Regions from separate parts of the Streptomyces sp. NPDC018029 genome, predicted to be linked through region 1. Evidence: riboswitches for the same ligand, from Rfam matches in the RefSeq annotation. Region 1 holds a riboswitch; each other region holds the start of a gene.

Region 1 (10,225 bases):
GCAGGCCGACAACGCCCGCCGGGCGCGCTGGATGGCCGTCGGCCGTCGCAGGCGCACCCTCACCATCGCCCGGTCGGCGGCCGGCGTGCTCCTGGTCGGCGCCGGCGTCTCCGGCATCTTCGTGCTGCAGGGCTCCGCCGCGCATCTCGGCGCCGTGCTGCAGGCCTCGCTCGCCGTGCTCGTCGGCATCGCGCTGCTCGCCGGCCCCTATCTCGTCCGCATGATGCAGGACCTCTCCGAGGAGCGGCTGATGCGCATCCGCGCCCAGGAGAGAGCCGAGGTCGCCGCCCATGTCCACGACTCCGTGCTGCACACCCTCACCCTGATCCAGCGCAACGCGGAGAGCGCCGGCGAGGTCCGCCGGCTCGCCCGCGCCCAGGAGCGGGAGCTGCGGGCCTGGCTCTACAACCCCGAGGGCAGCGGCAAGGACGAGGACGAGGAGCCCGACACCCTCGCCGAGGCGGTCCGCCGCAGCGCCGCCGAGGTCGAGGACAAGCACGGCGTCCCCATCGAGGTCGTCATAGTGGGCGACTGCCCGCTCGACGAGCCGCTGACCGCACAGATGCAGGCCGCGAGGGAAGCGATGGTCAACGCCGCCAAGTACGGTGGCGAGGGCGGCGCGGTGCAGGTCTTCGCCGAAGTCGAGGAGGAGACGGTGTTCGTGTCCGTCCGGGACCGCGGTCCGGGCTTCGATCTGGATTCCGTGCCGGACGACCGCATGGGCGTACGAGAATCGATCATCGGCCGCATGCAGCGCAACGGCGGCACGGCGCGGCTGCGCGCGGTGCCCGGCGGCGGCACGGAAGTCGAGCTGGAGATGGAGAGGACGGCGACGACATGAGCGACGCGACCGGGGCGAGCGAGCCCACGGAGCCGACCGGGACGGACGAGGGCGGCGGTGCGGGCGGGCGTCGCGTGCGAGTCGTCCTGGTCGACGACCACCGGATGTTCCGTACGGGAGTGCAGGCGGAGATCGGCCGGACCGACATCACCGGCGTCGAGGTCGTCGGCGAGGCCGCCGACGTCGACCAGGCGGTCACGGTCATCACGGCCACCCGGCCGGAGGTCGTCCTGCTGGACGTGCACCTGCCGGGCGGCGGTGGCTTGGAAGTCCTGCGCCGCTGCTCGCCGTTGATGGCCGACGCGGAGAGCCCGGTGCGCTTCCTCGCGCTGTCGGTCTCCGACGCCGCTGAGGACGTCATCGGTGTCATCCGGGGCGGTGCCCGCGGGTATGTCACCAAGACCATCACCGGCACCGACCTGGTGGACTCCATCTTCCGGGTGCAGGACGGGGACGCGGTGTTCTCGCCGCGCCTCGCCGGGTTCGTCCTGGACGCCTTCGCCTCGACGGACGCGCCCCCGATCGACGAGGACCTGGACCGCCTCACACAGCGCGAGCGGGAGGTCCTGCGCCTCATCGCCCGCGGGTACGCGTACAAGGAGATCGCCAAGCAGCTCTACATCTCCGTGAAGACCGTCGAGTCGCACGTCTCGGCCGTCCTGCGGAAGCTGCAGCTGTCCAACCGCCATGAGCTGACCCGGTGGGCGACGGCGCGGCGGCTGGTCTGACCGGACGAAGGCGCGCGGGGAGTCGGCTCACGCCACGCGCGTGGCTCCTGCGAACGGCATCTGGTCGATGGGTGCGAGCCGCACCGGGGCGCTCGGATTCGGGGCGTGGATCATCTGGCCGTTGCCGACGTAGAGGCCGACGTGGCTGATGCCGGAGTAGAAGAACACCAGGTCGCCGGGGCGTAGTTCGGAGCGGGAGACGCGCTTGCCCGAGTCGATCTGGGCGTACGTGGTGCGGGGCAGCGCGACACCCGCCGAGCGGTACGCGGCCTGGGTGAGCCCCGAGCAGTCGAACGCGTTCGGGCCGGTGGCGCCCCAGACGTAGGGGCTGCCGATCGCCTTGTACGCGTAGGAGACGGCGGTCGCGGCGCGGGCGTTGGGGGCCTTGGCGGCGCCCAGGGAGGCGTCACGGGTGTCCGAGCGGGAGGCGCGGTCGTCCTCTTCCCGGCCGGCGAGCTCCGCGCGCTGCTCAGCGGTGAGCCGGGACAGCAGCCGCTTCGCCTCGCCGAGCTTCCTGGTGATCGTCTTCTTGTGCTTGTCCAGCTCCGCCTGGCGTGCGCGGAGGGCGGTCAGCCGGTCGTCGGCCGCGCCGCGCAGCCGGTCCATCTCCCGGAGCTGCTTCCGCACATCGCGGACGGCGAGGGCCTGGCGGCTGCCGGCCCGGTCGGCGCGTGCCGCGCGGTCCAGGAACTGTTCCGGGTCGGAGGAGAGCGCGAGCTGCACGGAGGGGTCGATTCCGCCTGCGCGGTACTGCGCGGCGGCGTACGAACCGAGGCTGTTGCGGGCGGTGTTGAGCTTCTCCGTCTTGCGGGCCGCCGTGTCGCGCAGCTCGCGGAGCGCTTTCTCGGCCTTCTCGGCCTTCTCCTTCGCGCCGTTGTACTTCTCGGTGGCTGTCTCCGCCTCGCGGTAGAGCGCGTCGACCTTGGACTTCACCTCGGCGGGGCCGAGCCGGGGGTCCGCGTGCCCCGTGCCGTCCAGGGCGGTCGCCGACGCGGCTCCGGCGAGGGCGAGGGTTGCGGCGGTGCGGGCCGTGCTGCCGCTGAGCGAGCGCTGTCTGGGCTTGCGGTGCGCTGCCACGAAGTGGGGCTCCTTACGTGTCCGGCGGCGGCCCGCACAGGGGGACGGGCCGCCGCCGGTTTTCTCGGCGGTGGCGACCGACAGCCGTCCCGGGTTCGGACGGCGGTTGGGGAGCCGGTCACCTGGTGGAGGACGCTAAACCCGACCGTCACGGGTTGGTGAGGGAGTGCGCGCAACTGGCGGAAGTGGGCGGACAGTGACCGACAACGACCGTGCCGTTCGCGGGACGGCGGCTGCTTGGTGCGCGGCCGTGACCGATGGCTCGTTTCCGGCTTGCCCGGCCGGAGTGTGGTGCTATGGGGGCGCCTGCCACGCCCGGCCCGAGGCCCGGCTAGGCTCCGGCCTCATGGACCTACTCATCCATCTCTTCGTCGGCCTGCACATCATCGGCATCGCCTCGCTCCTGGGCGGCTTCCTGACCCAGATGAAGCAGATGAGCCAGGGCACCGCGCGCTTCAGCCCCGGCATGCTGCACGGCGCGTTGATCATGCTCGTCACTGGTGTGGTCCTGGTGGGCCTCAACCAGGCGGACGACAACACGGTCAACAACGTCAAGATCGGCATCAAGCTGGCCCTGCTGATCGTGATCCTCGCGCTGGTCTATGTGAAGCGGGACGAGGAGAAGGTCGACAAGGGCATGTTCGGTGCGGTCGGCCTGCTGACCACGGCGAACATCTTCATCGCGGTGCTGTGGACCTGAGTTTTCACGCCTCACGCGCGCGTGGCCCGCATCCGGGGAGGATGCGGGCCACGCGCGCGTGAGGGTGTGTCGGCCTCAAGAGCGTGCTTCGTCCTTATGCGGGGCGCACCACGCTGTGGATCGGCATGTAGTAGATCGACTCGACGCGGACGTTCGCGCCCGGCTTCGGGGCGTGGATCATCTTGCCGTTGCCGATGTAGATCCCCACGTGACTGATGTCGTCGTAGAAGAACACCAGGTCACCCGGCTTGGCGTCGGAGGTCTTCACGGTCGTGCCGACCTTCACCTGGTCCCAGGTGGTGCGCGGCAGGGAGATTCCCGCGGCCTTCCAGGCGTCCTGCGTGAGTCCGGAGCAGTCGTAGGAGTCGGGGCCGGTGGCGCCCCAGACGTACGGCTTGCCGATCTGGGCCTCCGCGAAATCGATGACCTTCGCGGCCTTGGTGGCGTAGCTGCCGTCGGTGCTTCCGGAGCCGGAGCCGGTGCCTGTGCCGGTGCCGGAGCCTGAGTCCGAACCCGAACCCGAGCCCGCGTCGGAACCGGAGCCGGAGCCGGAACCAGAGCCCTGGTCGGCCCCCCGCTCCTTCTCCCGCTGCGCCGCCTCCTCGGCCTTCCGCTCGCGCTCCGCCTCCGCGGCCTGTTCGCGGGCCAGCTTCTCGGCCTTGCGCTTGGCCTCCTGCTTCTTCTTCCGCTCGATCTCCGCGAGCCGCGCCTTCTCCTCGGCGGTCAGCTTCGAGAGGAGCTCACGCGCGTCACCCAGCTTCTTCTGGACGGTCCGCTTGCTCGTCCTGAGGTCGTCCCGCGACTCGCTCAGCGTCTTGAGGCTCTTCGCGGCCTTCGTGCGCTGCTCGGTCGCCGACGCCTGCTGCGCCTGGTAGTCGTCGACCGCCTTTTTCTGGCGCGTGGTCAGCCGGTCCGCCAGGTGGTTCTGGTCGAAGTAGCCCTGCGGGTCGTCGGCGAGCATCATTGTGGCCGTCTCCGAGACGGCGCCGGTGCGGTACTGGGCTGCGGCGAAGGAGCCGAGCTCCTTGCGTGCGTCGTTCAGCTCGTCCGTGCGTTCGGCCACGTCGTCGAGCAGGCGGTCGACCTTCTTGCGCTGCTTGTCGGTGCGCTCCTTGGCCGAGTTGTACTTCTGGGTGGCCACGCCGGCCTGCTGGTAGAGCTCGTCGACCTTCTTCTGGATCTCTTCGAGGCTGGGCTTCGCCGGCGCGGAGGGCGCCGCCTGCGCGCTCTGTGCCAGGAGGGCGACGGAGGTGAGGGCCGCCGTCGTGATGCCGAGGGCGGGGGCCGTGCGTATGCCGGCTGAACGGGTCCGCGGCTTGCGGTGCGACGCCAAGGGAGGCGACTCCTTCCGTAGACCGCCTACCGGGTTAGCTGTCGGGTTCGGGCGGGTGGTTCGGAAGGCTGCCCTACAGTCCCGTACTTCGTACGGGACCGATTCACCCCAAGGTTCTGGTGGGTCCCCGGCTCCGAACACGTCGGACTCGGCGGAGGCCACCCGTTCCCGGCGGGGTTCGCCGGTGGAGGGCGAGTGGCCCGCCGGGCACGCTAGCCAACCCGTGAGGCCCCTGTGAAGGTTGATGTTCGATATGCCCGATACATTTTCGTGACTTTACGAGGCCCTTGACGCGGACGCGGCTGAGGCGGCGCGAGGCGTAGCGGAGCGTGATCATGTGCGGGCGCGCAGTAGGTGGGCCGGGGTGTGTCCGGAACCGCAGCGGGTTGTCAGTGGGGCCGCCTAGACTCGGGAAGCGATGAGCAGCCTCTTTGATGACAGCTTCCTGGCGGACCTGCAGCCCTCCCGGGCCGCGGACGAAGCGCCCCCGCCGCCGCCCGAGGACAGCGCTCCGGAGCCCATTCCGGACGATTTGTTCGACGGGAAGTTCGACGCGCCCATGACCCGGGAGTCGCACTACCGCGACGGCGCCCCGCGCCCGGTCATCGACCCGGCGTCGCTCCTCGACGGGCTGAACGAGAACCAGCGCGCGGCCGTCGTGCACGCCGGCTCCCCCCTGCTCATCGTGGCCGGCGCCGGTTCCGGCAAGACCCGTGTGCTGACCCACCGCATCGCGTACCTCCTCGCCGAGCGCGGCGTGCACCCGGGCCAGATCCTCGCGATCACCTTCACGAACAAGGCCGCGGGCGAGATGAAGGAGCGCGTCGAGCAGCTCGTCGGCCCCCGGGCGAACGCGATGTGGGTCTCCACCTTCCACAGCGCCTGCGTCCGCATCCTGCGCCGCGAGTACAAGAAGCTGGGCTTCACCTCCTCCTTCTCGATCTACGACGCCGCGGACTCCAAGCGCCTCATGGCCCTGGTCTGCCGCGACCTGGATCTCGACCCGAAGAAGTTCCCGCCGAAGTCCTTCAGCGCCAAGATCTCGAACCTGAAGAACGAGCTGATCGACGAGGAGGACTTCGCCGGACAGGCCGCCGACGGCTTCGAGAAGACCCTCGCCCAGGCCTACGCGATGTACCAGTCACGCCTCCGCGAGGCGAACGCGCTGGACTTCGACGACCTGATCATGACGACGGTCCACCTGCTGCGCGCCTTCCCGGACGTCGCCGAGCACTACAGGCGCCGCTTCCGGCACGTCATGGTCGACGAGTACCAGGACACCAACCACGCGCAGTACGCCCTGGTGCGCGAGCTCGTCGGCCCCTCCGGAGGCGAGGAGGACGACCCGGCCGAGCTGTGCGTCGTGGGTGACGCGGACCAGTCGATCTACGCCTTCCGCGGCGCCACCATCCGCAACATCCTCCAGTTCGAGGAGGACTACACCGACGCGACGACGATCCTCCTGGAGCAGAACTACCGCTCCACGCAGACGATCCTCACCGCCGCGAACGCGGTCATCGAGCGGAACGAGAGCCGCCGCCCCAAGAACCTCTGGACCAACCAGGGCGCGGGCGCCCGCATCACGGGATACGTCGCCGACACCGAGCACGACGAGGCCCAGTTCGTCGCCGACGAGATCGACCGCCTCACCGACGCAGGCGAGGCCAAGGCCGGCGACGTCGCGATCTTCTACCGGACGAACGCCCAGTCCCGTGTCTTCGAAGAGATCTTCATCCGCGTCGGCCTGCCCTACAAGGTCGTCGGCGGCGTCCGCTTCTACGAGCGCAAGGAGGTCCGCGATGTGCTGGCCTACCTGCGCGTCCTCGCCAACCCCGAGGACGCGGTCCCGCTGCGCCGCATTCTGAACGTACCGAAGAGGGGCATCGGCGACCGCGCCGAAGCCATGATCGACGCGCTCTCGCAGCGCGAGAAGATCTCCTTCCCGCAGGCCCTGCGCCGCGTCGACGAGGCGTACGGAATGGCGGCCCGCTCCACCAACGCCGTCAAGCGTTTCAACACGCTCATGGAGGAGCTGCGGACCATCGTCGAGTCCGGCGCGGGCCCGGCCGTCGTCCTGGAAGCCGTCCTCGAACGGACCGGCTACCTCGCCGAGTTGCAGGCCTCGACCGACCCGCAGGACGAGACGCGCATCGAGAACCTCCAGGAGCTCGCGGCCGTGGCGCTGGAGTTCGAGCAGGACAACAGCGCGGCTGCCGAGGGCGAGGAGGGGGCCGCCCCCGCCGGCACGCTCTCCGACTTCCTGGAGCGCGTCGCCCTGGTCGCCGACTCCGACCAGATCCCCGACGAGGAGGACGACGGCTCCGGAGTCATCACGCTCATGACCCTGCACACCGCCAAGGGCCTCGAATTCCCCGTGGTGTTCCTGACCGGCATGGAGGACGGCGTCTTCCCGCACATGCGCGCCCTCGGGCAGGTCAAGGAGCTGGAAGAGGAGCGCCGCCTCGCGTACGTGGGCATCACGCGCGCGCGTGAGCGGCTCTATCTGACGCGGTCCTCGATGCGCAGCGCCTGGGGCCAGCCGTCGTACAACCCTCCGTCGCGTTTCCTCGAGGAGATCCCGGACACGCACCTGGACTGGAAGCGGACCGGCTCGGTGGGTGCGCCCGTGTCGTCCGGGCCCGCCGCGGGGATCGCCTCGTCGCTGTCCTCCTCGCGCTCGCGTTCCGGCGGGGCGCAGGGCTTCGCCACGCGCCGCGCGTCGGAGAAGCCGGTGGTGTCGCTCGCCGTCGGCGACCGGGTCACGCACGACCAGTTCGGCCTCGGGACCGTGGTCGGGGTGAAGGGGACGGGTGCGAACGCCGAGGCGACGGTGGACTTCGGAGAGCCCAAGCCGAAGCGCCTGCTGCTGAGGTACGCGCCGGTGGAAAAGCTCTGACGCCTGGGGCGGCGGCCGGAGAGTGACCCCGGGGGTTACGTCGGGTCGAGGCCGTGGCTGCGCAGCCACGGCAGCGGGTCGATCGCCGAGCCGCCGCCGGGCCGCACCTCGAAGTGCAGGTGCGGTCCTGTGGAGTTGCCGGAGTTCCCGGAGAAGGCGATGGGCTCGCCCGCCTTCACGGGACCGCTGGAGATCTTGTGCGTGGAGAGGTGGCAGTACCACGTCTCCGTGCCGTCCTTGGCGGTGACGATCGCCATGTTGCCGTAGGCGCTGTTCCACTTCGTCGACACGGTGCCGTCGGTCGCGGCGAGGACCTCCGTGCCGTACGACACCGGGAAGTCGATGCCGGAGTGCGCGGACATCCAGTTGACGCCCGCCTGGCCGTAGTAGGCGCTCAGCCCGTGCTGCTTGACCGGCAGGGCGAACTTGGGGCGCAGCCGCTCCTTGCGCGCCGCCTCGGCTGCCGCCTTCTTCTGGGCGGCCACCTTCTCGGCCTTGAGGTCGATGCGTTCCTGCGTGCGGCTCGCGCGGTCCGCGAAGTCGCCGGCGTCGGCGGAGAGGTTCGCCAGCTGGGTGTCCAGCTTGTTGTTGGCGGCGGAGGGCTGCACGGGCGCGGCGTCCGGAGCCGATGCCGCCGTTTCCTTCTTCTCGTCGTCCGCGCCGAAGTTGCCCACGGAGGCGGCGGCCACACCGGCGACGCCCATCACGCAGGCCGAGGGCACCGCGACGGTGAACAGGGCGGAGCGCTTGGCGGGGGTCCGTCGGCGGGTCCTGGAGCGGCCGCCGTCGCCGCCGCTCTTTCCGCGGGTGGCGCGGGACGTGCGGGGAGCGGCGCTCCGGGAGTCCGCGGCGGCCGGTTCGGGATCGGTGGTCCCGTACGCGGCGTCGGTGTCGGCGTCGAGCTCGTACTGGTGGGGGTCGGGCTGCTCGGCCTCGTGCGGCGGGGCCGCGTCGTGCGGGTCGTATGCGCTCGTGTCGAAGGTCTGCGTGTCCCACTCGCCGGGCTGCGGCGTCTGGTCCCAGGCGGGGGTGTCCCACTGGCCCGTGGAGTCGGGGCCCGGCTGCGAGGGGATGTCGGCGAGCTGCTGGTAGCCACCGGTCGACCACATGGAGGCGGTGTCGTAGCTGCCGGTGTCGTACGTGTCGGCGTAGTACTGCGCGGCGTACGGGTCCTGGGCGAGCGTCGTCCGCTGCGGCGGGGCCGTGGTGGCCGCGGTGGCCGCGGTGGTCGCCCACTGGCCCGTGTCGTGGCCGGTGTCGGCGCCGGTGCCGGGCATGTCACCGAAGAGCGGATCGGTGGCGAAAGTACCGGTGTCGAAGCTTCCGGTCTCGAAGCTTCCGGTGTCGAAACCGGTGGTGGCGAAGCTGCCGGTGGAGTAGGTGTCGTAGCCGTACCCGCCGTGCTGGGCGCTCTGTTGGTCGTACGTCGTGTAGTGCGGTTGGTCGGCGCCGGGTGCCGAGGACGGGGGAGTCGAGCTCCCCGACGGGTGACGGTCGTTCACCAACTTCTCTTTCGCCTCGGCAGCAGGGGCAGAGCAGTGCGGCGACTGTACCCGGCGGTATACGGGCGCGACAATCTTCGGCAGGTTTCACGGTTTCAGGAAACGGGCATTCGGCCGTCTTTCGGGGGACTGTGGGCACAGCCTTGGCTCTGCGTTCGAGGTTCGTTCGATAGAGGTGGGGGTGAACGGGGGTGTGGGGGCGGGATGTGACGGGTGAGGTGGGGCCGGGTCAGGCGACCGTCAGTCCGCCCGGTGCGCTCTTGGCGTCGGCTCCTGGATTCGCCAGGTCGAGTGCCTGGCGTATGCCGTTCGCGACGGCGGGGTGCACCGGCAGCGCGAGATGACCGATGCCGGTCACGCGGACGTTCTGCGCGAGCAGGTCGGGGTGGTCGACGCAGGCCGTCTCCAGCGGGTCCATGATCTGGTCCAGGTCGCTCCAGAAACTCACGAACTGCGTGCGGCAGTCCGGTGCCGGCTCCTTGAGTTCCTGGATCACGTCGGAGCCCGGACGCATCTGCCGGACGATCGGGTGGGCGTCCGCGAGCGGTACGACGCGGGTGCCGGCGTGCGGGGTGCCGAGTGTGACCAGCGTGCGTACGCGTGCGTCACCGTCGAGCCGTTGTGCGTAGTAGCGGGCGATCAGGCCGCCGAGGCTGTGCCCGACGATGTCCACCCGGGCGTGTCCCGTGCGTTCGCAGATCTCTTCGATGTGGCGGCCGAGCAGCTCGGCGGCGACGCGGATGTCGCAGGTCAACGGAGAGTAGTTGAGGGTCTCGACCCGGCGGCCGTGTTGGGAGAGCGCGCGGCGCAGCAGTACGAAGACGGAGCGGTTGTCGATGAAGCCGTGCAGGAGCAGGACCGGAGGCCTGCCGTCCGGGGGGAGCCGGGGCGCGCCGGGGGGCGGCTGGACCGGGGCCGGCCTGCGCTCCTGGGCGATGCCCGAGGGGTAGAGGAGCAGGTGGCCCGTGAGGATCGTCAGCTCCAGCGCGGTCGCTTTCAGCAGGGCCCCGGAGAGGCCGGCCACTTTGGCCGGCAGGGCGGGGAGGGATGGGAGGGGCAGGAGGGACGCAAGTGCCGGGAGTGGGGTCAGGCCGAGGATTTTCGGCAGCAGCGAACCGAGTGGACGAAAGGGGCGGGCCCCCGCGTGG
Region 2 (10,225 bases), on a different contig from region 1:
GCAGCCCCGCCTACATGGCCCCCGAACAGGCCATGGGCGGCGCGGTCGGCCCGTACACCGACCTCTACGCACTCGGCGTACTGCTGCACGAACTCCTCAGCGGCGACGTGCCGTTCTCCGGATCCACCGCCCTCGGCGTCCTCCACCGCCACCTCTACGAACCGCCGCTGCCGGTCCGCCGACTGCGCCCCGAGGTGCCCGAGGCCCTGGAGACCCTCGTCCTGCGGCTGCTCGCCAAGGACCCCCAGCACCGCCACGGCAGCGCCCAGGAGGTCTACGCGGAACTCGCGCCGCTGCTGCCCGCCCGCGGCATCCCCGCCGGCCACCCCCTCGACCCCACCCGCCCCTTCGTGCGCCCGCACGCACCGTGGCCGGACCGCGCGACCACACCCGCGCCCGCCCCCGACATGCCGCCGCACCCCCCGGGCACACCGGACGCACCCCCCGCGCAGGACATCGCCCGGGCCGTCGAGGACGTCAAGCGGCTCCTCGGCGAGGGCCGCATCACCCAGGCCGTGGACATCCTCGGCGCGATCCTCCCGGCCGCCGCCGCCAAGCACGGCGAGCACTCACCCGTCGTCCGCACCCTGCGCAAGCAGTACGCCGCCACCCTCATGGACGACGGCCAGTACCGCCGCGCCCTGCCCGAACTGCGCCGCCTCGCCGACGAGCGCGCCGCCGAGTCAGGACAGGCCGACCCGCACTCGCTCCAGTTCAGGTACGAGGCCGCGCAGTGCCTGGAGCAGCTCGGCGAACCGGCCGCGGCGCTCGCCGAGTACCGCGCGCTGCTCCCCTACTACGAGAACCAGTACGCGACGGAGGACCGCCACCAGTCCCTGGAGATCCGCCGCCGCATCGGCCAGCTGCTCCTCGCCCTCGGCGACCGGCACGCCGCCCACGACACGCTGGCCCGGCTGCTGCACGACGCGGAGCTGCTGCACGGCCCCGGCCACCCGTTCCCCGCGGAGATCCGGCGCACGCTCCAGTGGCTCGGACAGGTGCGCGGTTAGCGACGGGCGGTGGAGTGGTGCCGGGTGCCCGAACTCCGGCCGAATCGTTGGTCGAATGGCTGGCCGAGAAGACGGCCACTGCCTACCATCGATCACTGCCGGACTTTGTGCACCGACGCACAAACTCGTAGCAGGGAGGCCCACCTTGCACCGCCGCAACAGCCGTCGCACCGCGCTCATCCTCTCCACCGCCGCGCTCGCCGCCGCTCCCCTCCTCACCGCCTGCGGCAGCGAAGCGCACCCAGGCGCCGCGGCCGTCGTCGGCGGCGACCGCATCACGGTCGCGCAGCTGGAGGGCCGGGTGAACGAGGTGCGCGAGGCGCAGCGGGCCGCCATCCCCGACGACGCGCAGTACTCCCAGGCCATCGCCAAGTCCGGCGGCCTCACCCGCAGCACCCTGCACACGATGGTGCTCGACAAGGTCCTGCACCGCGCGGCCACCGACGCCGGGGTGAGCGTCACGCGCCGCGACATCCAGACCATGCGGGCCGCCATGGAGCAGCAGGAGGGCGGCAAGAAGGCCCTCGAGCAGTCCTGGCTGCAGCAGTACGGCGTGGCCCCGGCGCGCCTCGACGACAGCCTGCGCACGGAGATCGAGGCGCAGAAGCTCGCGAAGAAGCTGGACGCGGACATGCAGTCGCCCGAGGGCCAGGCGGTGTTCTGGAAGGCCCTGTCGGCCGCCTCCAAGAAGCTCGACATCGACCTGAACCCGCGCTATGGCGCATGGGACGTCGACAAGAACAAGCGCACGGACGCGAAGACCCCGTGGGTGCGCGAGGTCACCGACGCCGGGGCATCGGCGGAGGAAAGGCCGGCGTAGAAGGCGCAGGGGTATAGGGGAGAGCCGCCGGCGGGCTGGGTTACGTTCGACGGGTGAACGAGACCGAGACCACGCCCCCGGCCGACTCCGCCGACGCGCCCGCCGGCCGCGTCATCCTGCTGACCTCCAGCCACCGGGTCGCGCCCGGCCTCCTGTCCTGGCCCGCCTGGCAGGCGCTGCACGGCGCAGACGCGGTGCTGTGCGCCGACGCCTCCCACCCGCAGCTGCCGTATCTGCGGGAGGCGGGCGTGCGTGTCGAGCAGGCCGCGCCCGGTGCGCAGGAGCTGGTCGACGCCTGCGCGGGCGGCCGCACGGTCCTGGTCGTCGCCACCGCCGAGGGCGACCGGGAACTCACGGACGGCCTGGCCCGGCTCGCGGGCTCCGGCCGCGTCGCCATGCCGGACCTGGAGCTCCTCCCCGGTTCGTACGACCTGCCGGGCGCCCGCCTGCTCGACCTGGTCCAGGTCATGGACCGGATCCGCGGCGAGTGCCCGTGGTCCTCGCAGCAGACGCACAAGGGCCTCGCGAAGTACGCGATCGAGGAGGCGTACGAACTGGTCGAGGCGATCGAGGAGGGCGACAGGGAGGAGCTGCGCGAGGAGCTCGGCGACGTCCTGCTCCAGGTCGTCTTCCACGCGCGGATCGCCGAGGAGGCCTCCGGCGAGCCCGGCGACGAGCCGTTCTCCATCGACGACGTCGCGGGCGGCATCGTCGAGAAGCTCATCCACCGCCACCCGCACGTCTTCGGCGACGACTCGGCGGACACGCCGGAGGACGTGAAGGCGCACTGGCTCCGCACGAAGGCGGAGGAGAAGCAGCGCACGTCGGTCACCGAGGGCATCCCGCTCGGCCAGCCCGGCCTCGCGCTGGCCGCGAAGCTGGCGTCCCGGGTGCGCACGGCGGGCCTTGAGGTGGAGGTGCCGCAGGGGGAGGGCGTGGGGTATGAACTCCTCGCCCTTGCCCTGCGCGCCGAGGCGGCGGGCGTCGACCCCGAGGCGGCACTCCGCGCGGCCGCGCGGGCCTACCGGGACGCGGTGCGGGCGGCCGAGGGGGCGGACGCTTAGTACCGTTGCCTCCTGAGGCGGTTCGACGGGCGTGGGGGCTTGTGTGGCAACGGAGTTGGAGGCGCTGGCCGCCGAAGCGGGTGATGTCCTCGTCGGGGCGATGTGGGGGCACCAGCGTCGCTGGCTCTGGGCCCGCGACGAGTTCGCGGCGTTCCTCCGGCTGTCGGGCGCCAAGGCCGGTGCGACCGAGCTCGACATCGACAGGGCGCGGGTGCTCGCGGAGGTCGCCGACACGCGCACACTCCAGCGGTTTTGGCACGGGGTGCTGTACGACTGCCTCAGGGGCGGCGGGGGACTGCGGGCGGACCGCCTCCGCGTCCTCGTGGCCGACTCCGCCGCCTCTTTCTGGGACGTGACGCCTCCGACGGGCGGCGAGCCCGAGACGACGGAGCCCGCCGAGGCCGCGGACACCACCGGGGACTTCGTCCTCGACTACACACCGCCCGCCTGGTACACCGCCGCCCAGTCCGAGGAAGAGAAGGAGAAGGAGACCGAGGCACAGTCCGGCCCCGGTGCGCGGAACTCCGTCACCGGCGGTGCGCAAGGCACCGTCGTGCAGGCCGACTCCATCGGATCGGTCACCGTCAACGCGCTGCCCCCGCCGCCCGCATGGCCCGCACCCCAGCACGCCGCCGCCGACGGCTGGCCCCGCCTCGACGGGCTCCGCCGCCTCGGCCTCGGCGTGCGCCCCACCCGCCGGTTCCCCGGCGCGACGGCCCTCCCGCCCTACGTCACCAGGGACTGCGACGACGAGCTGACCGTCCTCCTGAAGCAGGCCGCGCACTACGGCGGCCTCGTCATCGTCACGGGCGGCCCCCTCTCCGGAAAGACCTCGACGGCGTGGGCGGCCCTGCGGGCGAGCGTGGCGGAGGACACCCGGGTCTTCGTCGCGAGCGGCGGAGCGAACCTTCGCGACCTCCCGGACCAGCTCCGGGGCCGGGAGGCCACGGGCACCCACGTGGTGTGGCTGGACGACCTGGACGGCCACCTCGCGGAGCCCGGCACCCCCGGCGTCCTCGCCAGGCTCACCCACGACCGCGTCCTCGTCCTGGCGACGATGCGGGACGAGGCGTACGACAGACACCGCTTCGGACACCATCCGGCCGCCCGCGTCCTGAGCGTCGCGCAGACCGTCGAGGTGCCCACCGAGTGGAGCGAGGCGGAGCTGGCGCGGCTCGCGACGGCCGACGACCCGCGCCTGACGGACGCCGTCCGCTGGCGCGGGGACCTCGGCATCACGGAGTTCCTCGCCCTCGGTCCGGACCTGTGGGAGGAGTGGCGCAGGGCGCGCCGCGCGGGCACGCGGCTGCTCGGCCACCTCCTGGTGCGCGCGGCGATCGACCTGGCGCGGTGCGGGCTGACCCGGGGCGTCACGCCGAAACTGCTGAGGAAGGTCCAGGAGGAGTACGACCTGGAAGGCCCCCTCGGGACCGGGGCGACGTCCGAGGAGACGTTCGAGGAGGCGCTCGCCTGGGCCACCGCGCCCCGGCACGGCGTGACGGGCCTGCTCGTACCGGGGGAGTGGCCCGGCACCTGGCGGGCGTACGGCTCGCTGATCGCCGACGCGGCCCGCTCCGAGCTGACGGAGCCGGTGCCGGACGGCGTGTGGGTCCGCGCGTACGAGGAACTGGAGCCGCATGAACCTGCCGAGCTGCGCGGTCTGGTGACCGCCTTCCGGCTGACTCTCATGCCCCGCGCCGCGAACGGGGACGCGGACGCCATGTCATGGCTCGGCCTGCTGGCGGGGGACGAGGGGGACACGGCGGCCGCCGAGGACTGGTTCCGTAAGGCCGCCGACCGCGGGCACTCCCGCGCGGCCGGCCGCCTCGGCCACCTCCTCGCGACCCGGGTCGCGTACGAGGAAGCGCTCCCCTATCTCACGGCCGCCGCGAAGGCGGGCGAGACCGGGGCGGCCGCCCTGCTCGGCCAGGTCCACCAGCACCTGGCGGTCCACTACTTCCGCATCGCCCAATCCGAGGGCGACGCCTCAGCGACCCGTCGCCTGAAGGGCCCCCTCCGCCCCACAGGCCCCCTCTCCATCCACTCCCCGGACCCCCACCTCGACTAACGCCCGCCACCCGCACCCCCGGCCGAGGAAGAGCCCCGGCTCCCCCTAGGGATACGGTCGCCGCATGCACGACCAGCCGCCCGCGACCTGCCCCGCAGGAGCCACCCCCGCGCCCGGGGCGACCCCGCAGCCCGAACTCTTCAGCTGGGAGTTCGCCACCGACCCCTATCCCGCGTACGCCTGGCTGCGCGAGCACGAGCCCGTGAGCAAGCAGCGGCTTCCCAGTGGGGTCGAGGCCTGGCTGGTCACCCGGTATGCCGATGCACGGCAGGCCCTTGCCGATCAGCGGCTCAGCAAGAACCCGGCCCACCACGCCGAGCCCGCCCACGCCAAGGGGAAGACCGGCATCCCGGGCGAGCGCAAGGCCGAGCTGATGACGCATCTGCTCAACATCGACCCGCCGGACCACACCCGGCTGCGCCGCCTCGTCGCGAAGGCGTTCACGCCGCGCCGCGTCGCCGAGTTCGCGCCCCGGGTGCAGGAGCTGACGGACCAGCTCATCGACCGGTTCGCCCACGAGGGCAGCGCCGACCTCATCCACGAGTTCGCCTTCCCTCTCCCCATCTACGCCATCTGCGACCTGCTCGGCGTCCCCCGCGAGGACCAGGACGACTTCCGCGACTGGGCGGGCATGATGATCCGGCACGGGGGCGGGCCCAGGGGCGGTGTCGCCCGGTCCGTCAAGAAGATGCGGGGCTACCTCGCCGAGCTCATCCACCGCAAGCGCCTCGAACCGGGCGACGACCTCATCTCCGGCCTCATCAAGGCCTCCGACCACGGCGAGCACCTCACCGAGAACGAGGCCGCCGCGATGGCCTTCATCCTCCTCTTCGCCGGCTTCGAGACCACCGTCAACCTCATCGGCAACGGCGTGTACGCCCTCCTCACCCACCCCGAGCAGCGCGAGCGGCTGCAGAGGGCGCTGGACGACGGCGACACCGGCCTCCTGGAGACCGGCATCGAGGAACTGCTGCGCTACGACGGGCCCGTCGAGCTCGCCACCTGGCGGTTCGCGACCGAGGCGCTCAGCATCGGCGGACAGGACATCGCGGCGGGCGACCCCGTCCTCGTCGTGCTCGCCGCCGCCGACCGCGACCCCGCCCGGTTCGACGACCCCGACACCCTCGACCTCTCCCGCCGTGACAATCAGCACCTCGGATACGGGCACGGCATCCACTACTGCCTCGGCGCCCCGCTCGCCCGCCTGGAGGGCCGCACCGCCCTCGCGACCCTGCTGCGACGCCTTCCCGACCTGCAACTGGCGGCGGATCCCGCGGATTTGCGGTGGCGTGGCGGGCTGATCATGCGAGGACTGCGCACGCTGCCCGTGGAGTTCACAACCGCACAGAAAACGGTGCCCGGCGTACACCCCACTGACGAGCCGTCAGGACTGTGATGTTCACGTGATCTCTGCTGCATCGACTTGTGACAAGCGTTCGACTGCGGCTACGTTCACGACGACTTGAGCGCCCCAGGCGCCCAAGTCGTCGCTGCAGTCTCCTGAAAGGCACCCGCATGCTCTCCGGCAATGGTCGTCACCGACGCCCCCGCCAGGCCCCGGCCCTCATCGTCGCGGCAGGTGTCACCGGATCAGCCATCGCCATCCCGCTGCTCGGCGCCACCAGCGCGAGCGCCGCCGAGACCACCACGTGGGAGAAGCTCGCCGAGTGCGAGAGCGGCGGCGCGTGGAGCGCCAACCCCGGCAACGGCTACTACGGAGGCCTCCAGCTCTCGCAGGAGACGTGGGAGGCGTACGGCGGCCTCGACTACGCGACCAGCCCCGACCAGGCCAGCCGCTCGCAGCAGATCGCCGTCGCCGAGAAGATCCTCCGCGACAAGGGCACCGCGGCCTGGCCGAGCTGTGCCCCGATCGCCGGGCTCAGCAAGGGCGGTGCCGCGGCCGACGTCGACCCGGGCGGGCCCGTCACCCCGACGCCCTCCGACTCGACGGGTTCGGCCGACTCCAAGGACCCCGAGGGTTCCAAGGATTCCAAGGACGCCAAGGAGCCCGAGGGTTCCAAGGGCTCCAAGGCCCCCGAGAAGGGGACGGACAAGTCTTCCGGCGAGGCCACGGACTCCGACGACTCGGAGCGGCCCTCCGACGACGCGAGCGACACGCCCGCCTCCGGCGACGGTTCGCGAGAGAAGAATCACGACGAGTCCGGCGAAAAGGACGGCAAGGACGGCAAGGGCGGCAAGGGCGGCGCCGAAGACGCCGTCGGCAAGGGCGACTCCGGCAAGTCCGGCCAGAAGGACACCACTTCACCCACGCCCGAGAAGTCGACCGACCCGGCCGACGACGCCACCGACCCCAACGGCTCCTCCTCCGGCCGCCACCGCGGCGACCGCGCGGACGAGAGCGACAGCGCCGGCGACCGCCCCGGACGGCACGCCTCGCGCGGCGCCGACCGCTCCGAGAAGCTCGCCGACGGGACGTACACCGTCCGCTCCGGGGACAACCTCTCGGTCATCGCGGACGACTTCGGGGTCGACGGCGGATGGCACGAGCTCTACAGCGAGAACAAGAAGACCGTCGGAGGCGACCCGGATCTCATCCTCCCCGGTCAGAGCCTCGATGTGGGCGAAAAGTAACGGGATTTGACGATGCGTCTGCGGGGGACTTGGCCGGTGTTGTCCGGTTTGGCGCGAGTGAGAGATGGGTCTCAGAAGCCCTGATCGTCTTTGAAATTCGGTGGGGAGCGTGTCTACGGTCGTGACCGCTCGCCACTGGTGAGCCCCGCCGGTCGGTACGCCGAATCCTGCCAACGGCCGGACGGGAACAGTCGTCGCTCAAGAGCGCCGTGGGCAGGAGCGGGGGACCCAAGGTAAGTGCCGTGTCATGCGGCTAGGGGTGAAGCCGCACTCGCGAGAGTGCGGCCGGGCAACCACATCGGCCCGAACCCGACAGCTCACCTCGCAGGCGTCGGTGTAGGGGATGAACTCATGCTGCTTTCCGGCAAGGGCAAGCACCGTCGCCCGTCCAAGGCCACTCGTGTCGCCACGCTCGTCGGCGTGACCGGCGCCGCCGTCGCCGCCCCGCTGATGGCGGCCGGCTCGGCCAACGCCGCCACCGGTCAGGAGTGGGACGCCGTCGCCCAGTGCGAGTCCGGCGGCAACTGGTCCATCAACACCGGCAACGGCTACCAGGGCGGCCTCCAGTTCTCGCCGTCCACCTGGGCCGCGTACGGCGGCACGAAGTACGCGCCGACCGCCGACAAGGCCTCCAAGGCCCAGCAGATCGAGATCGCCGAGAAGGTCCTCGCCGGCCAGGGCAAGGGCGCCTGGCCGAGCTGTGGCGTCGGCCTCTCGGGCGCCGCGTACAACGGCGGCGGCTCGCAGCAGCAGGCCCCGCAGCAGCAGAGCAAGCCGCAGCCGCAGCAGACGCAGCAGCAGGCCGCTCCGCAGCAGCAGGCCGCGCCGAAGCAGGCCGCGCCCAAGCCGCAGCCGACGCCGCAGACCGAGACCAAGAAGACCGTCGAGACCCCGACCGGCAAGAAGGTCGAGAAGGGCGACGGCGAGTACAAGGTCAAGACGGGCGACACCCTGTCCAAGATCGCCCAGGCGCACGACGTCAAGGGCGGCTGGCAGAAGGTCTACAAGCTCAACGGCGACATCATCGACGACGCCGACTTCATCTACCCGGGCCAGCAGCTCCACCTGAGCTGACCCGGCCGGTCACGGCCGTGCCTCGGCGGACGCACGGCCGTACCCCCCGTCCCCACGGGCTCCCCGCCCCGGTGCGCGTATCCCCCGTACGCACCGGGGCGGGGGCATGTCCGCACCCGTTCCCCCCGCCGCCTCCGGCCCCTCTTGTTCGCTACTAGCGAGTAGAGAACATGGCCTTACGCCCTGTTTCCGCGCCATATGGGCCTTGTGCCGTCCCAGGGGACGGGCGGTCGGCTGGCCGAAGGCCCGGAGCCGGTTAGGCTCAGGAGACGCAGGGCCGAAGCGGCCCGGCGTAATCGTGTTTACGCGTCACACTCCCAGAAGGAGATGCTCGTGCCGTCCATCGACGTCGTCGTAGCCCGGGAAATCCTGGACTCCCGAGGCAACCCCACGGTCGAGGTCGAGGTCGGCCTCGACGACGGCAGCACCGGTCGTGCCGCCGTTCCGTCCGGTGCCTCCACCGGTGCCTTCGAGGCCATCGAACTCCGTGACGGTGACCCCAACCGTTACCAGGGCAAGGGTGTCGAGAAGGCCGTCCTCGCCGTCATCGAGCAGATCGGCCCGGAGCTCGTCGGCTACGACGCCACCGAGCAGCGCCTGATCGACCAGGCGATGTTCGACCTGGACGCCACCGACAACAAGGGCTCCCTCGGCGCCAACGCCATCCTCGGCGTCTCGCTCGCCGTCGCGCACGCCGCCTCCGAGGCCAGCGACCTGCCGCTCTTCCGCTACCTCGGCGGTCCGAACGCGCACCTGCTGCCCGTCCCGATGATGAACATCCTGAACGGCGGGTCGCACGCCGACTCGAACGTCGACATCCAGGAATTCATGATCGCCCCGATCGGCGCGGAGTCCTTCTCCGAGGCCCTGCGCTGGGGCACCGAGGTCTACCACACGCTGAAGAAGGTCCTGAAGGACAAGGGCCTCTCCACCGGCCTCGGCGACGAGGGCGGCTTCGCCCCGAACCTGGACTCCAACCGCGCCGCCCTCGACCTCATCCTCGAGGCCATCAAGCAGGCCGGCTACGTCCCCGGCGAGCAGATCGCGCTCGCCCTCGACGTCGCCGCGTCCGAGTTCTACAAGGACGGCAAGTACCAGTTCGAGGGCAAGGAGCGCTCGGCCGCCGAGATGACCGAGTACTACGAGGAGCTCGTCGCCTCGTACCCGCTCGTCTCCATCGAGGACCCGCTGTTCGAGGACGACTGGGCCGGCTGGAACGCCATCACCGAGAAGCTCGGCGACAAGGTGCAGCTCGTCGGCGACGACCTGTTCGTCACCAACCCGGAGCGCCTGGCCCGCGGCATCGAGGAGAACTCGGCCAACGCCCTGCTCGTCAAGGTCAACCAGATCGGTTCGCTGACCGAGACCCTGGACGCCGTCGAGATGGCCCAGCGCAGCGGCTTCAAGTGCATGATGTCCCACCGCTCCGGCGAGACCGAGGACGTCACCATCGCCGACCTCGCCGTCGCCACCAACTGCGGCCAGATCAAGACCGGCGCCCCGGCCCGCTCCGAGCGCGTCGCCAAGTACAACCAGCTCCTGCGCATCGAGGAGATCCTCGACGACGCGGCGGTCTACGCCGGTCGCAGCGCGTTCC
Region 3 (10,225 bases), on a different contig from region 1:
ACAGCCGTTGAAGCTGGGCGGTGATGCGAAGATCCGCCGCGACGACCAGTCCTGTGACCCGGCCATGGACCCCGAGTGCGGTCCGGGGGACCCGGCGATGGTGGGCGAGGGGGAGCTCCTCCTGGACGGCGACGGCGACTTCGCCGCGACCGGCGCCCCGGTCGTGGACACCGGCGACAGTTTCTCGCTGGCCGCACATGTGCGGATCGACCCGGCCGCTGCGGACCGGACGATGACGGTCCTGTCCCTGCCGGGCGAGCACAACGACCTCGCCACCCTGAGGTACACGCCGCAGCGGCAGATATGGGAGCTGACCCTGGCTCACGAGGACCGGGCGGGAGCGGAGACGACGACGCTCAAGGCGGACAACAGCTGGGCCTCGCCGGGTGACCCGCACCACCTGGCGGTGGTGTACGACGACGGGGCCGACGAGGTGCTGCTGTACGTCGACGGCACACCGATGGCCCGTGCGCCGTTCCACCACGCGTGGCGGGCCGAGGCCGGGCTGCAGGTCGGCCGGGCCACGACGGCGGACGGCCGGAGCGAGTACCTGCACGGGGCCGTGGACGACGTGCACGCCTACGCGGGAGTGCTCAGCGAGCAGGATGTGGTGAGGCTGGGCGTGTCGATCTGACACGCGGCGGGAGGCTGCCGCGGAAGGCTTCCACAGCCCCGCGGAACCTCCCGTTCCGCAACAGCACCGGTCCTCGACGGCGATACCCGATCGGATGACGGGCCCCCTCCCGCTATGCTCGGGGGTGCACCGACGAGGACCGTTAGCTCAATTGGCAGAGCAGTGGACTTTTAATCCATTGGTTGTGGGTTCGAGTCCCACACGGTCTACAGAGAAAGCCCAGTTCGGAGTCGTCTCCGAGCTGGGCTTTCGGTGTGTTGCGGGGGGTCAGGGGCGGCGGAGTGCCGCGATTTCGAATTCGACCGTCACCTTCGGGCTGACGAAGAGTACGTCCGCGGCGTTCGCGGTCGCGCCCCAGTCCTTGCGGTTGATCAGGACGCTGCCCTTGAAGCCGACGCGCAGGTCGCCCTGTGCGTCGTTCTCGCCGCCGGTCGTCTCGACGGTCAGGGTGAGCGGCCTGGTCGTGCCGCGCAGGGTCAGGTCGCCGGTCACCTTGAAGGTGGTTCCGTCTATCTGCTCCACCTCGGTGGACGCGAAGGTGATGACGGGGTGGTTCTCCGCGTCCAGGAACTTGGCGCGCACCGGGTCGTCGCGGAACTTGTTGTGGCTCTGCAGGCTTTTCGACCGGATCGTGAGCCGGATGGCGGACTTCGAGGGATCGTCGCCGTCGAGCTGCGCACTGCCCTCGAACTCCTCGAAGTGCCCACGGACCTGGGGTCCGACCGAGTGCCGGGCGACGAAGCCGATGCGGGTGCGGGCGGTGTCGAGGACGTACTCGCCGCTCAGCTCGCTGAGCTTGGTGATGGTTGACATTGCTTGGTCACTCCCGGTGGGAAAGAGGCAGTAAGCGTTCGGTGCAACCGGTCACTGGAGAAGGCGTCGTGGAGCGTGGATCGACCGTGGAGGCTCGAACATACCGCCGGGGTCGGTGCCCCTCCGGGCTGCTCGAGCGCAGGACCACCCTGAGTCAAGTGGTTCGACGCACCCCTCCGGATGGCGTACTGTTGGGTTTACCGACGCGGGGTGGAGCAGCTCGGTAGCTCGCTGGGCTCATAACCCAGAGGTCGCAGGTTCAAATCCTGTCCCCGCTACTGAAGGCCTGAGGCCGGGAAGCATCAGCTTCCCGGCCTCAGGTGTTTTCCGGGCCCGTAACCCGCTCGGCCCACACCAGGTCGCACCCTCCTCCCGCTGCGGGAACCCTGGGTGGAGCGCGGTCATGGGCGCGGAGTCGGCGGGAGACAAGCGGTGGGGCAGCGAGGAGTACCCGACGGCAGAGGGGCCAGGGGGGTCAGAGGGGCCAGGGAGGCCAGGGGTGCCACCGGTACCGAGCGCGCCTTCGTGCGGGTCCTGCCCCTCCTGCTGCTCATCGTCGGTGTCGCCTACGACGTGTCGACCCCGCCGGAGTTCACCGCCGCCCCGCTCTTCACGGCGGCCCCGCTGATCGCCGCTCCCTTCTACTCGCTGCTCAGCACCGTCCTGACCGGCGCGGCGGCCACGGGCGCCGTCCTCTTCCTGCACTACTTCCTGCACTACGGCAACCGCGTCAGCAGCCACGTCGAGGCCGTCACCGAAGTGGTCACCGTGGCGACCGTCGCCGCCCTCGCGATCGTGATCAACCGTGTCGTGCGCCGCGGCAACGACCGGCTCGCCATCGCCCGCTCCATCTCCGAGGCCACCCAGCGCGCCGTGCTGCCCGCGCCGGACCCGCGCATCGGCGGGCTCGACATCGCGGCACGGTACGAGGCCGCGCAGGCCGACGCGTTCATCGGGGGCGATCTGTACGCCGTGCAGGACACCCCGCACGGCGTGCGGCTCATCGTCGGCGACGTACGCGGCAAGGGCATGGGCGCGGTCGCGGCGGTCGCCGTCGTCATCGGCGCCTTCCGGGAGGCCGCCGAGCAGGAGGCCACCCTGGAGGCGGTGGCGCAGCGCCTGGAGCGGGCGCTGGCGCGTGAGGGCACCCGGCGCGACGGGTTGGACGCGTTCGAGGGGTTCACCACCGCCGTCCTCGCGGAGATCCGGCACGGCGAGGGCTCCGTACGCCTGATCAACCGCGGGCACCCACCGCCGTTGCTGCTGCGCGGCGACGGGCGGCTGTGCGTCATGTCGGCGAGCGAGCCCGCGCTGCCGCTCGGCATGGGGGACCTGGGGGTCTGGCCGGACCGGGCGGACGAGTCGGAGTTCCCGCCCGGCGCGACGCTGCTCTTCTACACGGACGGCCTGTCGGAGGCGCGGGACGCGGCGGGGGAGTTCTACGATCCCGCGGCGCGGCTCGGCGGGCGGATCTTCCCGGGCCGGGGCGGCCCGCACGCGCTGCTCGCCGCCCTGGCGGGGGAGGTGCGGCGGCACACCGGGGGCGCCATGACGGACGACATGGCGCTGCTCGCGGTGCGGCGGCCCGCCGCCGGCGATCCGGAGGTCACCGCCGGTGACTGAAGTACACCCCTCCGCATAACAACTGACACTCTGTCAAGGAAATGTGAAGCTCTGGTGTTTGAAGGCCGGGGGTCAACTCGCCCCGGTCCGCACCCTCGTGTCCCGGTACGTACACGCGATCAGCGTTAACGATCAACCGGAACGGCTTGGAATACGGACCCCCTGTCTATTAACGTTCGATAACGCAGCGCGGTCGTCCCAGCCGTCACTAGAGGCGGCTCCGCGCGCACGCGCCTAATCCCGCAAGGGAGCCGGGGAACCACCAACTTGGGGTGAATCGGGCAGCTGTGCCTCCGTGCCAGGTGTTCGTAGGAGACCTTCCTGCTCCGAACCCGTCAGCTAACCCGGTAGGCGAGAAGGAAGGAAAGGAGCGCGCCCCAGTGGCGTCCAACCGGCCTGCCCCCCGAGCCGTGTACGTGCCGAATGACGACGACTTCGGCTCGTACGACGAGGGCCCCCTCGACACCTTCGAGGAGTGGAACCCCACCGAGGAGTCCATCCGCCCCGTCCGCGGCAGGCACCGCGTGCACAAGAAGGGCGGCGGCGGGCTCGCCCGCAGCTCCACCGTGCTCGGCGTGGGCGTCATCGCCGCCGTCGGCGCCGGCGGCATCGCCACCGCCCAGGACGGCAAGCCGCCGGTCTCCATATCCCTGCCCGACCTGCCGGGCGTGGGCGCCGTCGCCGACTCGCTGCCGGCGGCCGAGTCCCTGCCGGGCGTCGGGTCCCTGATGTCCGAGGACTCGCCGGAGACCACCACGGCCGCGGCCGCCGCTCCGCTCACCGCCGCCGGTGTCAGCACCGCCGACGCCGAGCAGGGCACCACCGACGCGGGCGAGGCGCTGCGCGCCCGCATCATGCAGCAGGCCGAGAACCAGCAGGAGCAGGCGGACACCGCCGTGCGGACCGCGGCAGAGGAGGCCGCCGTCAAGAAGGCCGCCGAAGAGGCCGCCGAACAGCAGAAGGCGGCCGAGAAGGCGGCGGACGCCAAGGCCGCGGCCAAGAAGAAGAAGGAAGAGGAGGCCCGGAAGGCGAAGGCCGAGGCCGAGCGCCGCGCCAAGCTCGCCAAGAGCTACGCCATCCCCACCTCCTCGTACACCCTCACGTCGCACTTCGGTGACGCCGGTTCCATGTGGTCCTCCGGGCACCACACGGGTCTGGACTTCGCTGCCCCCACCGGTACCCCGCTCAAGGCGGTGCACACCGGCACCGTCAAGGAGGCCGGCTGGGCGGGCGCGTACGGCTACCGCACCGTGCTCGAACTGGAGGACGGCACGGAGATCTGGTACTGCCACCAGTCGTCGCTCAACGTCAGCGCGGGCCAGAAGGTCAGCACGGGCGACGTCATCGGCCGCGTCGGCGCGACGGGCAACGTCACCGGGCCCCACCTCCACCTGGAGGTCCACACGCCCGGCGGCTCCGGGATCGACCCCCTCGGCTGGCTGCAGAGCAAGGGCCTGAACCCCTGACCCGACCCCGGGACGCAGCCCCCACCCCCTTCTGAGAGACTCCGGCGGTCCTGGCGACAACCCCCCGACGCCAGGGCTGCCGGTCCGGCCGAACGGAATTCCGTTTCCGCCGCCGGTGTTGAGGGACATATGACTTCTCTACGCCCGCTTGGCTCTTCCGACCTCGAGGTCTTCCCGCTCGCCCTCGGCGGCAACGTCTTCGGCTGGACCGCCGACCGGACGGCGTCCTTCGCCGTCCTCGACGCCTACACCGCGGCCGGCGGCAACTTCATCGACACCGCCGACGTCTACTCGGCCTGGGCGGAGGGCAACCGGGGCGGCGAGTCCGAGACCCTCATCGGCGAGTGGCTGACCGAGCGCGGCAACCGCTCCGACGTCGTCATCGCCACGAAGGCCGGCGCGCACCCCGAGTACAAGGGCCTCTCCGCGACCACCGTCAAGGGCGCGGTCGACGCCTCCCTGCGCCGTCTCGGCACCGATTACATCGACCTCTACTACACCCACTACGACGACCCGTCGCTCCCCGTCGAGGAGATCATCGGCGTGCTCGACGAACTGGTGCGGGCCGGCAAGGTGCGGGCGATCGCGGCCTCCAACATCACCCCCGAGCGGCTCCAGGAGTCGCTCGACCTCTCCGACCGCGAGGGCCTCGCGCGGTACGTCGCGCTCCAGCCGCACTACAACCTCGTCTCCCGCGACACCTACGAGGGCCCGCTCCAGGAGGTCGCCTCCCGCTCCGGTCTCGCCGCCGTCCCCTACTACGCGCTCGCGTCCGGCTTCCTGACCGGCAAGTACCGCAAGGGCGCCCAGGTGGAGAGCGCGCGGAGCGGCCGGGTCGAGGAGTACGTGGGGAGCGAGCGGGGCGACCGTGTCCTCGCCGCGCTCGACGAGATCGCCGGGGCGCGGGGCGCCCAGGTCGCGACGGTGGCGCTCGCCTGGCTCGCGGCACAGCCCACCGTGGCGGCGCCGATCGCCTCCGCGCGCACGGTGGAGCAGTTGCCCGCCCTGCTCGCGGTCGGCGACCTGGAGTTGACGGAGGCGGAGGTCGCGGCGCTGACCGCGGCGTCCGCCTGACGTCCGGCGGTCAGATGTTGCGGTAGGGGTTGTGCGCCGGGTAGCCGTACGCCGGGTGGGGCTGCGGCTGCCCGTACGGGGGCGGGGTGTGGCCGTACGGCTGGTACGGCTGGTAGGGCGTGTACGGCATCGGGGGCAGGGCCGGCGCCGTCGCCCCGGCCGCGTACGCCAGCGCGGGGCGGGACGGTTCGCGGCGCTCCCAGAGCTTTTCGAGGAGCTCCCGCTCGCGTACGACGAAGTCGGCACCGGCCCGCCCGAGGCGGCCCCGGTGGCGCAGGAACGCGAGCGACGTCGCGTACATCTGGTACTCCGCGACCGTGCGGGCCGCGGCCTTTCCCCAGGTGTACGAGGCGTAGTCGCGGGCCACCGAGCGGGCGCGCATCGAGCCGAGCGCGTACGGCTCGGGCGGCGTGAGCCAGCCCGCCGCCGCGTACACGGGCAGCTCGGCGCGGATCATGCGCAGTTCGCGCTGCCGGGTCCAGATCGCCAGCCAGGTCAGCAGGCCGAACGCCGGGAGCATGAAGAGGGCGTACACGGCGAAGAAGCCGTACTGCCCGAAGACCGCCGAGCCGTTCCACAGCGCGTGCACACCCATCGCGAGCAGCAGCCCGATGAGCGGGAGCAGCACGCGGCGCAGGTGCCGGTGCTCGGCCGAGAGCGCGGCGATGCCGAAGCCGATGCCGGTCAGGACCGTGAACAGCGGGTGCGCGAACGGGGACATGACGACGCGTACGAAGAAGGTCGCGGCCGTCACCGACGCGAGGCCGCTCTCGCGGCTCAGCTGGTCGGTGACGAAGGCGTTGCCCAGATAGAGGATGTTCTCGGTGAACGCGAACCCGGTCGCGGTCACCCCGGCTATGACGATGCCGTCGACGATGCCGGTGAAGTCGCGTCTGCGGAAGAGGAAGACGAGCAGGACGGCCGCCGCCTTGGCGCTCTCCTCGACGATCGGGGCGATGACGGTGGCGCCGAGGGTGTCGGCGCTGCTGGGGTCGGCGGTGGCGGTTGCTATCCAGCGGATCGCGAAGCTGTTCGCGACGATCGCTATGAGCGCGGCCGCGCAGGCGCCCCAGGAGAAGGAGAAGAGGAGGTTCCGCCAGGGGCCCGGCGCCACCCGGTCCAGCCAGCGGAACGCGGCGACGAGCAGCGGCACGGGCACGGTCGCGAGGCCGAGCCCGACCAGGAAGCCCTCGGTGCCGGTCTGCTCCCTGACCAGGGCCAGGATCACCAGGCCGGAGAGGGCGAGCAGGGTGACGAGCGCGGCCACACGTATCGCGCGCCGCTGCCACCAGCGGACGCGGGACAGCGCCCCCGGGGCGGGCGCCTCGGGGGGTATCGGATACGGAGGACTGGTGGCCACGTCGTCGACCCTAACGAGGGTGGCGGGCGGCCGCGACGGTGCCTCGGTCCTGGGTCTCAGTCCTGGGGCGGGGCGACTCGGCTCTGCGGCGGGGCGACTCGGCGGAAGAGCAGGTCGTGGACGACGTGCCCCTTGTCCAGGCCCTGGCCCTCGAAGCGGGTGCGGGGGCGGAAGTCGGGGCGTGGCGCGTAGCCGCCGTCGGGCTGGGTGTTCTCGAAGTCGGGGTGCGCGGTGAGCACCTCCAGCATCTGCTCGGCGTACGGCTCCCAGTCCGTCGCGCAGTGCAGCAGCGCGCCGGGCTTGAGGGAGGGCGCGGCCAGCGTCAGGAACTCCGGCTGGATCAGGCGGCGCTTGTGGTGGCGGGCCTTGGGCCAGGGGTCCGGGAAGTAGACGCGGAGGCCGTCGAGCGAGGCGGGCGCCAGCATCTCGCGGAGCAGGATGATCGCGTCGCCGTTGGCCACGCGGACGTTGGTCAGGCCGTTGCGCTCGGCGAGGGCGAGGAGGTTGCCCTGTCCTGGCGTGTGCACGTCGACGGCGAGGATGCCGGTGTCCGGGTCGGCGGCGGCCATCTGGGCGGTGGCCTCGCCCATGCCGAAGCCGATCTCCAGGACGACGGGCTTGTCGGACGGTGTCCCGCCGTCCCCGAAGAGCTCGGCGAGGTCCAGCGTGCGCAGCCCGTCGATGTCCAGGCCCCACTTGGGCCAGAGCCGGCGCAGCGCGTCCTCCTGGCTGGTGGTCACCCGGCTGCGGCGGGGCTGGAAGCTGCGGATCCGCCGCTCGTGGTGCGAGCCCGCGGGATCGGGCGAGGGCCCGCCGGGAAACCGCGGCGCGGCCTGCGCCCGGCCACCGGCCCGGGAGACATCGGAGCTGCCGGGACCGCCGGAGGCATCAGGGATACGGGAAGAGTCAGACACAGTGCGGCAATTTTACGGGGCGGGCGGGGGTGGGGGTGTGCCCCGGGAGGGGCAGGGAGCGGCGATCAGGCGTGCCGGGTCCCCGGGGCCTCACTCGCCCCTCAGCACCCCCAGTGCCCGGCGGGCGACCTCTCTGCCTACGGGGAGGGATGCCGTCGCGGCCGGTGAGGGGGCGTTCAGGACGTGGACCGTGCGGGGGCCCTCGCGGATCAGGAAGTCGTCGACCAGTGTGCCGTCCCGCAGGACCGCCTGGGCGCGGACGCCCGCGGGGGCCGGGACCAGGTCGGCGGGGCGGACCGCGGGCAGCAGCCTGCGCACCGCGTCGGTGAACGCGGACTTGGAGGCGGAGCGGCGCAGCTCACCCGCCCCGTACCGCCAGTGGCGGCGGGCGAGGTGCCAGGAGCCGGGCCAGCCGAGGGTCCCGGCGAGCTCGCGGGGGCGGACGACCGACCAGTCGTACCCCTCGCGGGCGAGCGCGGGGACCGCGTTCGGCCCCACGTGGACGCCGCCGTCGATGCCTCGGGTGAGGTGGACGCCGAGGAAGGGGAAGGCCGGGTCGGGCACGGGATAGACGAGGCCGCGCACCAGCTCGGGCCGGGCCAGCTCGAAGTACTCCCCGCGGAACGGAACAATCCGCATGGCCGGGTCGTCACCGGTGAGCCGCGCGATCTCGTCGCAGTGCAGCCCTCCGCAGTTGACCAGGACCTTGCCGCGGACGACGGAGCCGTCGGCGGTGCGGACCGCGACGCCGCGGTCGGGGCGGCGGTCGATGTGGACGGCCTCACCGGCCGCGCCGTACCTGATCTCGGCACCGGAGGCGTCGGCCAGGTGCCGCGCCACGGCGCTGTAGTCGCAGATCCCCGTGGTGCCGACGTGGATGGCGGCCAGGCCGCGGACCTCCGGCTCGTACTCGACTATCTGGGCGGGGCCCAGCTCGCGCACCGGTATGCCGTTCTCCCTGCCGCGCTGGACCAGGGCGTGCAGGCGGGGCAGCTCCGCGCGCTCCGTGGCGACGATCAGCTTGCCGGTGACCTCGTGCGCGATGCCGTACTCCGCGCAGAACTTGACCATCTCGGCGGCGCCGCGGACCGCGTACCTCGCCTTGAGGGAGCCCGGGCGGTAGTAGATCCCGCTGTGGATCACGCCGCTGTTGCGGCCCGTCTGGTGGCGGGCGGGGCCCGGCTCCTTCTCGAGGACCGTGACCGTGGTGCCGGGAGCGCCGCGCGTGAGCGCATACGCCGTCGCGAGCCCGACGATGCCGCCGCCGATCACCAGCACGTCGCAGTCGTACGCGACCTTCTTCACCGCGCCTCACCTCCCACCACAGATACTGCCCTGCGCCACTGACAACGCCGCCAAACCTCGGCCGCCGGATCCTCCCCGACCGCTCCGCGCCGGTTGACCCGGCCTCAGCCGGTGGTTCACCGGGGAGTGAGGCAGGACGGGGCCTACGCCGGGGCCACCAGCAGGGGCCTGGCCCGCTCGCGGAGCTCGACCACCCGCGGCTCGTCCCCGTACGGCTCCAGGCGGTGCAGCAGGTCCTTCACGTACTCCGTGGTCCTCGCGGACGAGATCCGTCCGGCGACCTCCAGCGCCCGCGTCCCCTGCTCGCACGCCGCGTCGAGGTTCCCGGACTCCAGCTCGGCGACCGCAGACACCACGAGGCGTAAGCCGTGCGACCGGACGAATTCCTCCGTGGGGCGGGACAGCGCCTGTTCCGTGAAGCGCCGCACCTGGCGCGGCGCCTTCAGGTCGCGGTAGCACTCGGCGGCGTCGGCGGCGAAGCGGTCGTATCCGTAGAAGCCGAGCCAGGTGGGGTCGTGGTCGCCGTCCCTGGCCCGCTCCAGCCAGCCCTCGGCGGCCCGCAGCGCCGCCCCCGCGGCCTGCGCGTCGTTGGCACGCGCGTGTGCCCGCGCCTCGACGAGGCGGAAGAAGCTCATGGTGCGGGCGGTGGCCAGGCCTCTGTTCCGCTCCAGGGCGGCCTGCGCGAGGTCGACCCCCTCGTCCCCGAAGCCGCGGTACGTCGCCTGGAGGGACATGGACGCGAGGACGTACCCCCCGAGGGGGACGTCGGCCGCCGCGCGCGCGAGCCGCAGCGCCTGGATGTAGTAGCGCTGGGCGGCTTCCTGCTGGCCGGTGTCGAAGGCCATCCACCCGGCGAGGCGGGTCAGCTCGGCCGACGCTCCGAAGAGGGCACGTCCGACCTCGTCGGAGTACGAGCCGAGCAGCAGGGGCGCCGCCTCGACACGCAGGCACTCCGGGACCATCGAGGAACGCCAGTCGCCGCCCCCGTACTTGGAGTCCCAGCGGCGGGCGTCCTCGGCGGCCTCCCGCAGTTTCA

Evidence for each region. Region 1 has a riboswitch for cyclic di-AMP ahead of ACH4D5_RS09570 (NlpC/P60 family protein). Riboswitches for the same ligand answer to the same signal wherever they lie in the genome.
Region 2: linked by a shared signal. The riboswitch ahead of ACH4D5_RS18730 (transglycosylase family protein) and the one ahead of ACH4D5_RS09570 (NlpC/P60 family protein) in region 1 are both predicted to bind cyclic di-AMP.
Region 3: linked by a shared signal. The riboswitch ahead of ACH4D5_RS12895 (M23 family metallopeptidase) and the one ahead of ACH4D5_RS09570 (NlpC/P60 family protein) in region 1 are both predicted to bind cyclic di-AMP.

Annotation. Positions count from the first base shown of each region.
Region 1 covers NZ_JBIRFV010000003.1:201,743-211,967, forward strand. Annotated here, with positions in the region: gene ACH4D5_RS09550 (PspC domain-containing protein) at 1-841, shown strand, start outside; gene ACH4D5_RS09555 (LuxR C-terminal-related transcriptional regulator) at 838-1,569, shown strand; gene ACH4D5_RS09560 (NlpC/P60 family protein) at 1,597-2,646, opposite strand; gene ACH4D5_RS09565 (hypothetical protein) at 2,993-3,346, shown strand; gene ACH4D5_RS09570 (NlpC/P60 family protein) at 3,441-4,679, opposite strand; cyclic di-AMP (ydaO/yuaA leader) riboswitch at 4,687-4,843, opposite strand; gene pcrA (DNA helicase PcrA) at 5,098-7,575, shown strand; gene ACH4D5_RS09580 (peptidoglycan DD-metalloendopeptidase family protein) at 7,611-9,077, opposite strand; gene ACH4D5_RS09585 (lipase family alpha/beta hydrolase) at 9,307-10,225, opposite strand, start outside.
Region 2 covers NZ_JBIRFV010000005.1:542,527-552,751, forward strand. Annotated here, with positions in the region: gene ACH4D5_RS18700 (protein kinase) at 1-1,010, shown strand, start outside; gene ACH4D5_RS18705 (SurA N-terminal domain-containing protein) at 1,156-1,830, shown strand; gene ACH4D5_RS18710 (nucleoside triphosphate pyrophosphohydrolase) at 1,884-2,894, shown strand; gene ACH4D5_RS18715 (sel1 repeat family protein) at 2,938-4,962, shown strand; gene ACH4D5_RS18720 (cytochrome P450) at 5,027-6,358, shown strand; gene ACH4D5_RS18725 (transglycosylase family protein) at 6,478-7,554, shown strand; cyclic di-AMP (ydaO/yuaA leader) riboswitch at 7,750-7,901, shown strand; partial or broken gene ACH4D5_RS18730 (transglycosylase family protein) at 7,906-8,301, shown strand; partial or broken gene ACH4D5_RS18735 (LysM peptidoglycan-binding domain-containing protein) at 8,425-8,628, shown strand; gene eno (phosphopyruvate hydratase) at 8,962-10,225, shown strand, end outside.
Region 3 covers NZ_JBIRFV010000004.1:16,261-26,485, reverse strand. Annotated here, with positions in the region: gene ACH4D5_RS12920 (LamG domain-containing protein) at 1-634, shown strand, start outside; tRNA gene ACH4D5_RS12915 (tRNA-Lys) at 771-843, shown strand; gene ACH4D5_RS12910 (YceI family protein) at 902-1,447, opposite strand; tRNA gene ACH4D5_RS12905 (tRNA-Met) at 1,652-1,725, shown strand; gene ACH4D5_RS12900 (PP2C family protein-serine/threonine phosphatase) at 1,838-3,070, shown strand; cyclic di-AMP (ydaO/yuaA leader) riboswitch at 3,292-3,439, shown strand; gene ACH4D5_RS12895 (M23 family metallopeptidase) at 3,451-4,536, shown strand; gene ACH4D5_RS12890 (aldo/keto reductase) at 4,666-5,610, shown strand; gene ACH4D5_RS12885 (PrsW family intramembrane metalloprotease) at 5,621-6,970, opposite strand; gene trmB (tRNA (guanosine(46)-N7)-methyltransferase TrmB) at 7,027-7,884, opposite strand; gene lhgO (L-2-hydroxyglutarate oxidase) at 7,975-9,189, opposite strand; gene ACH4D5_RS12870 (MFS transporter) at 9,333-10,225, opposite strand, start outside.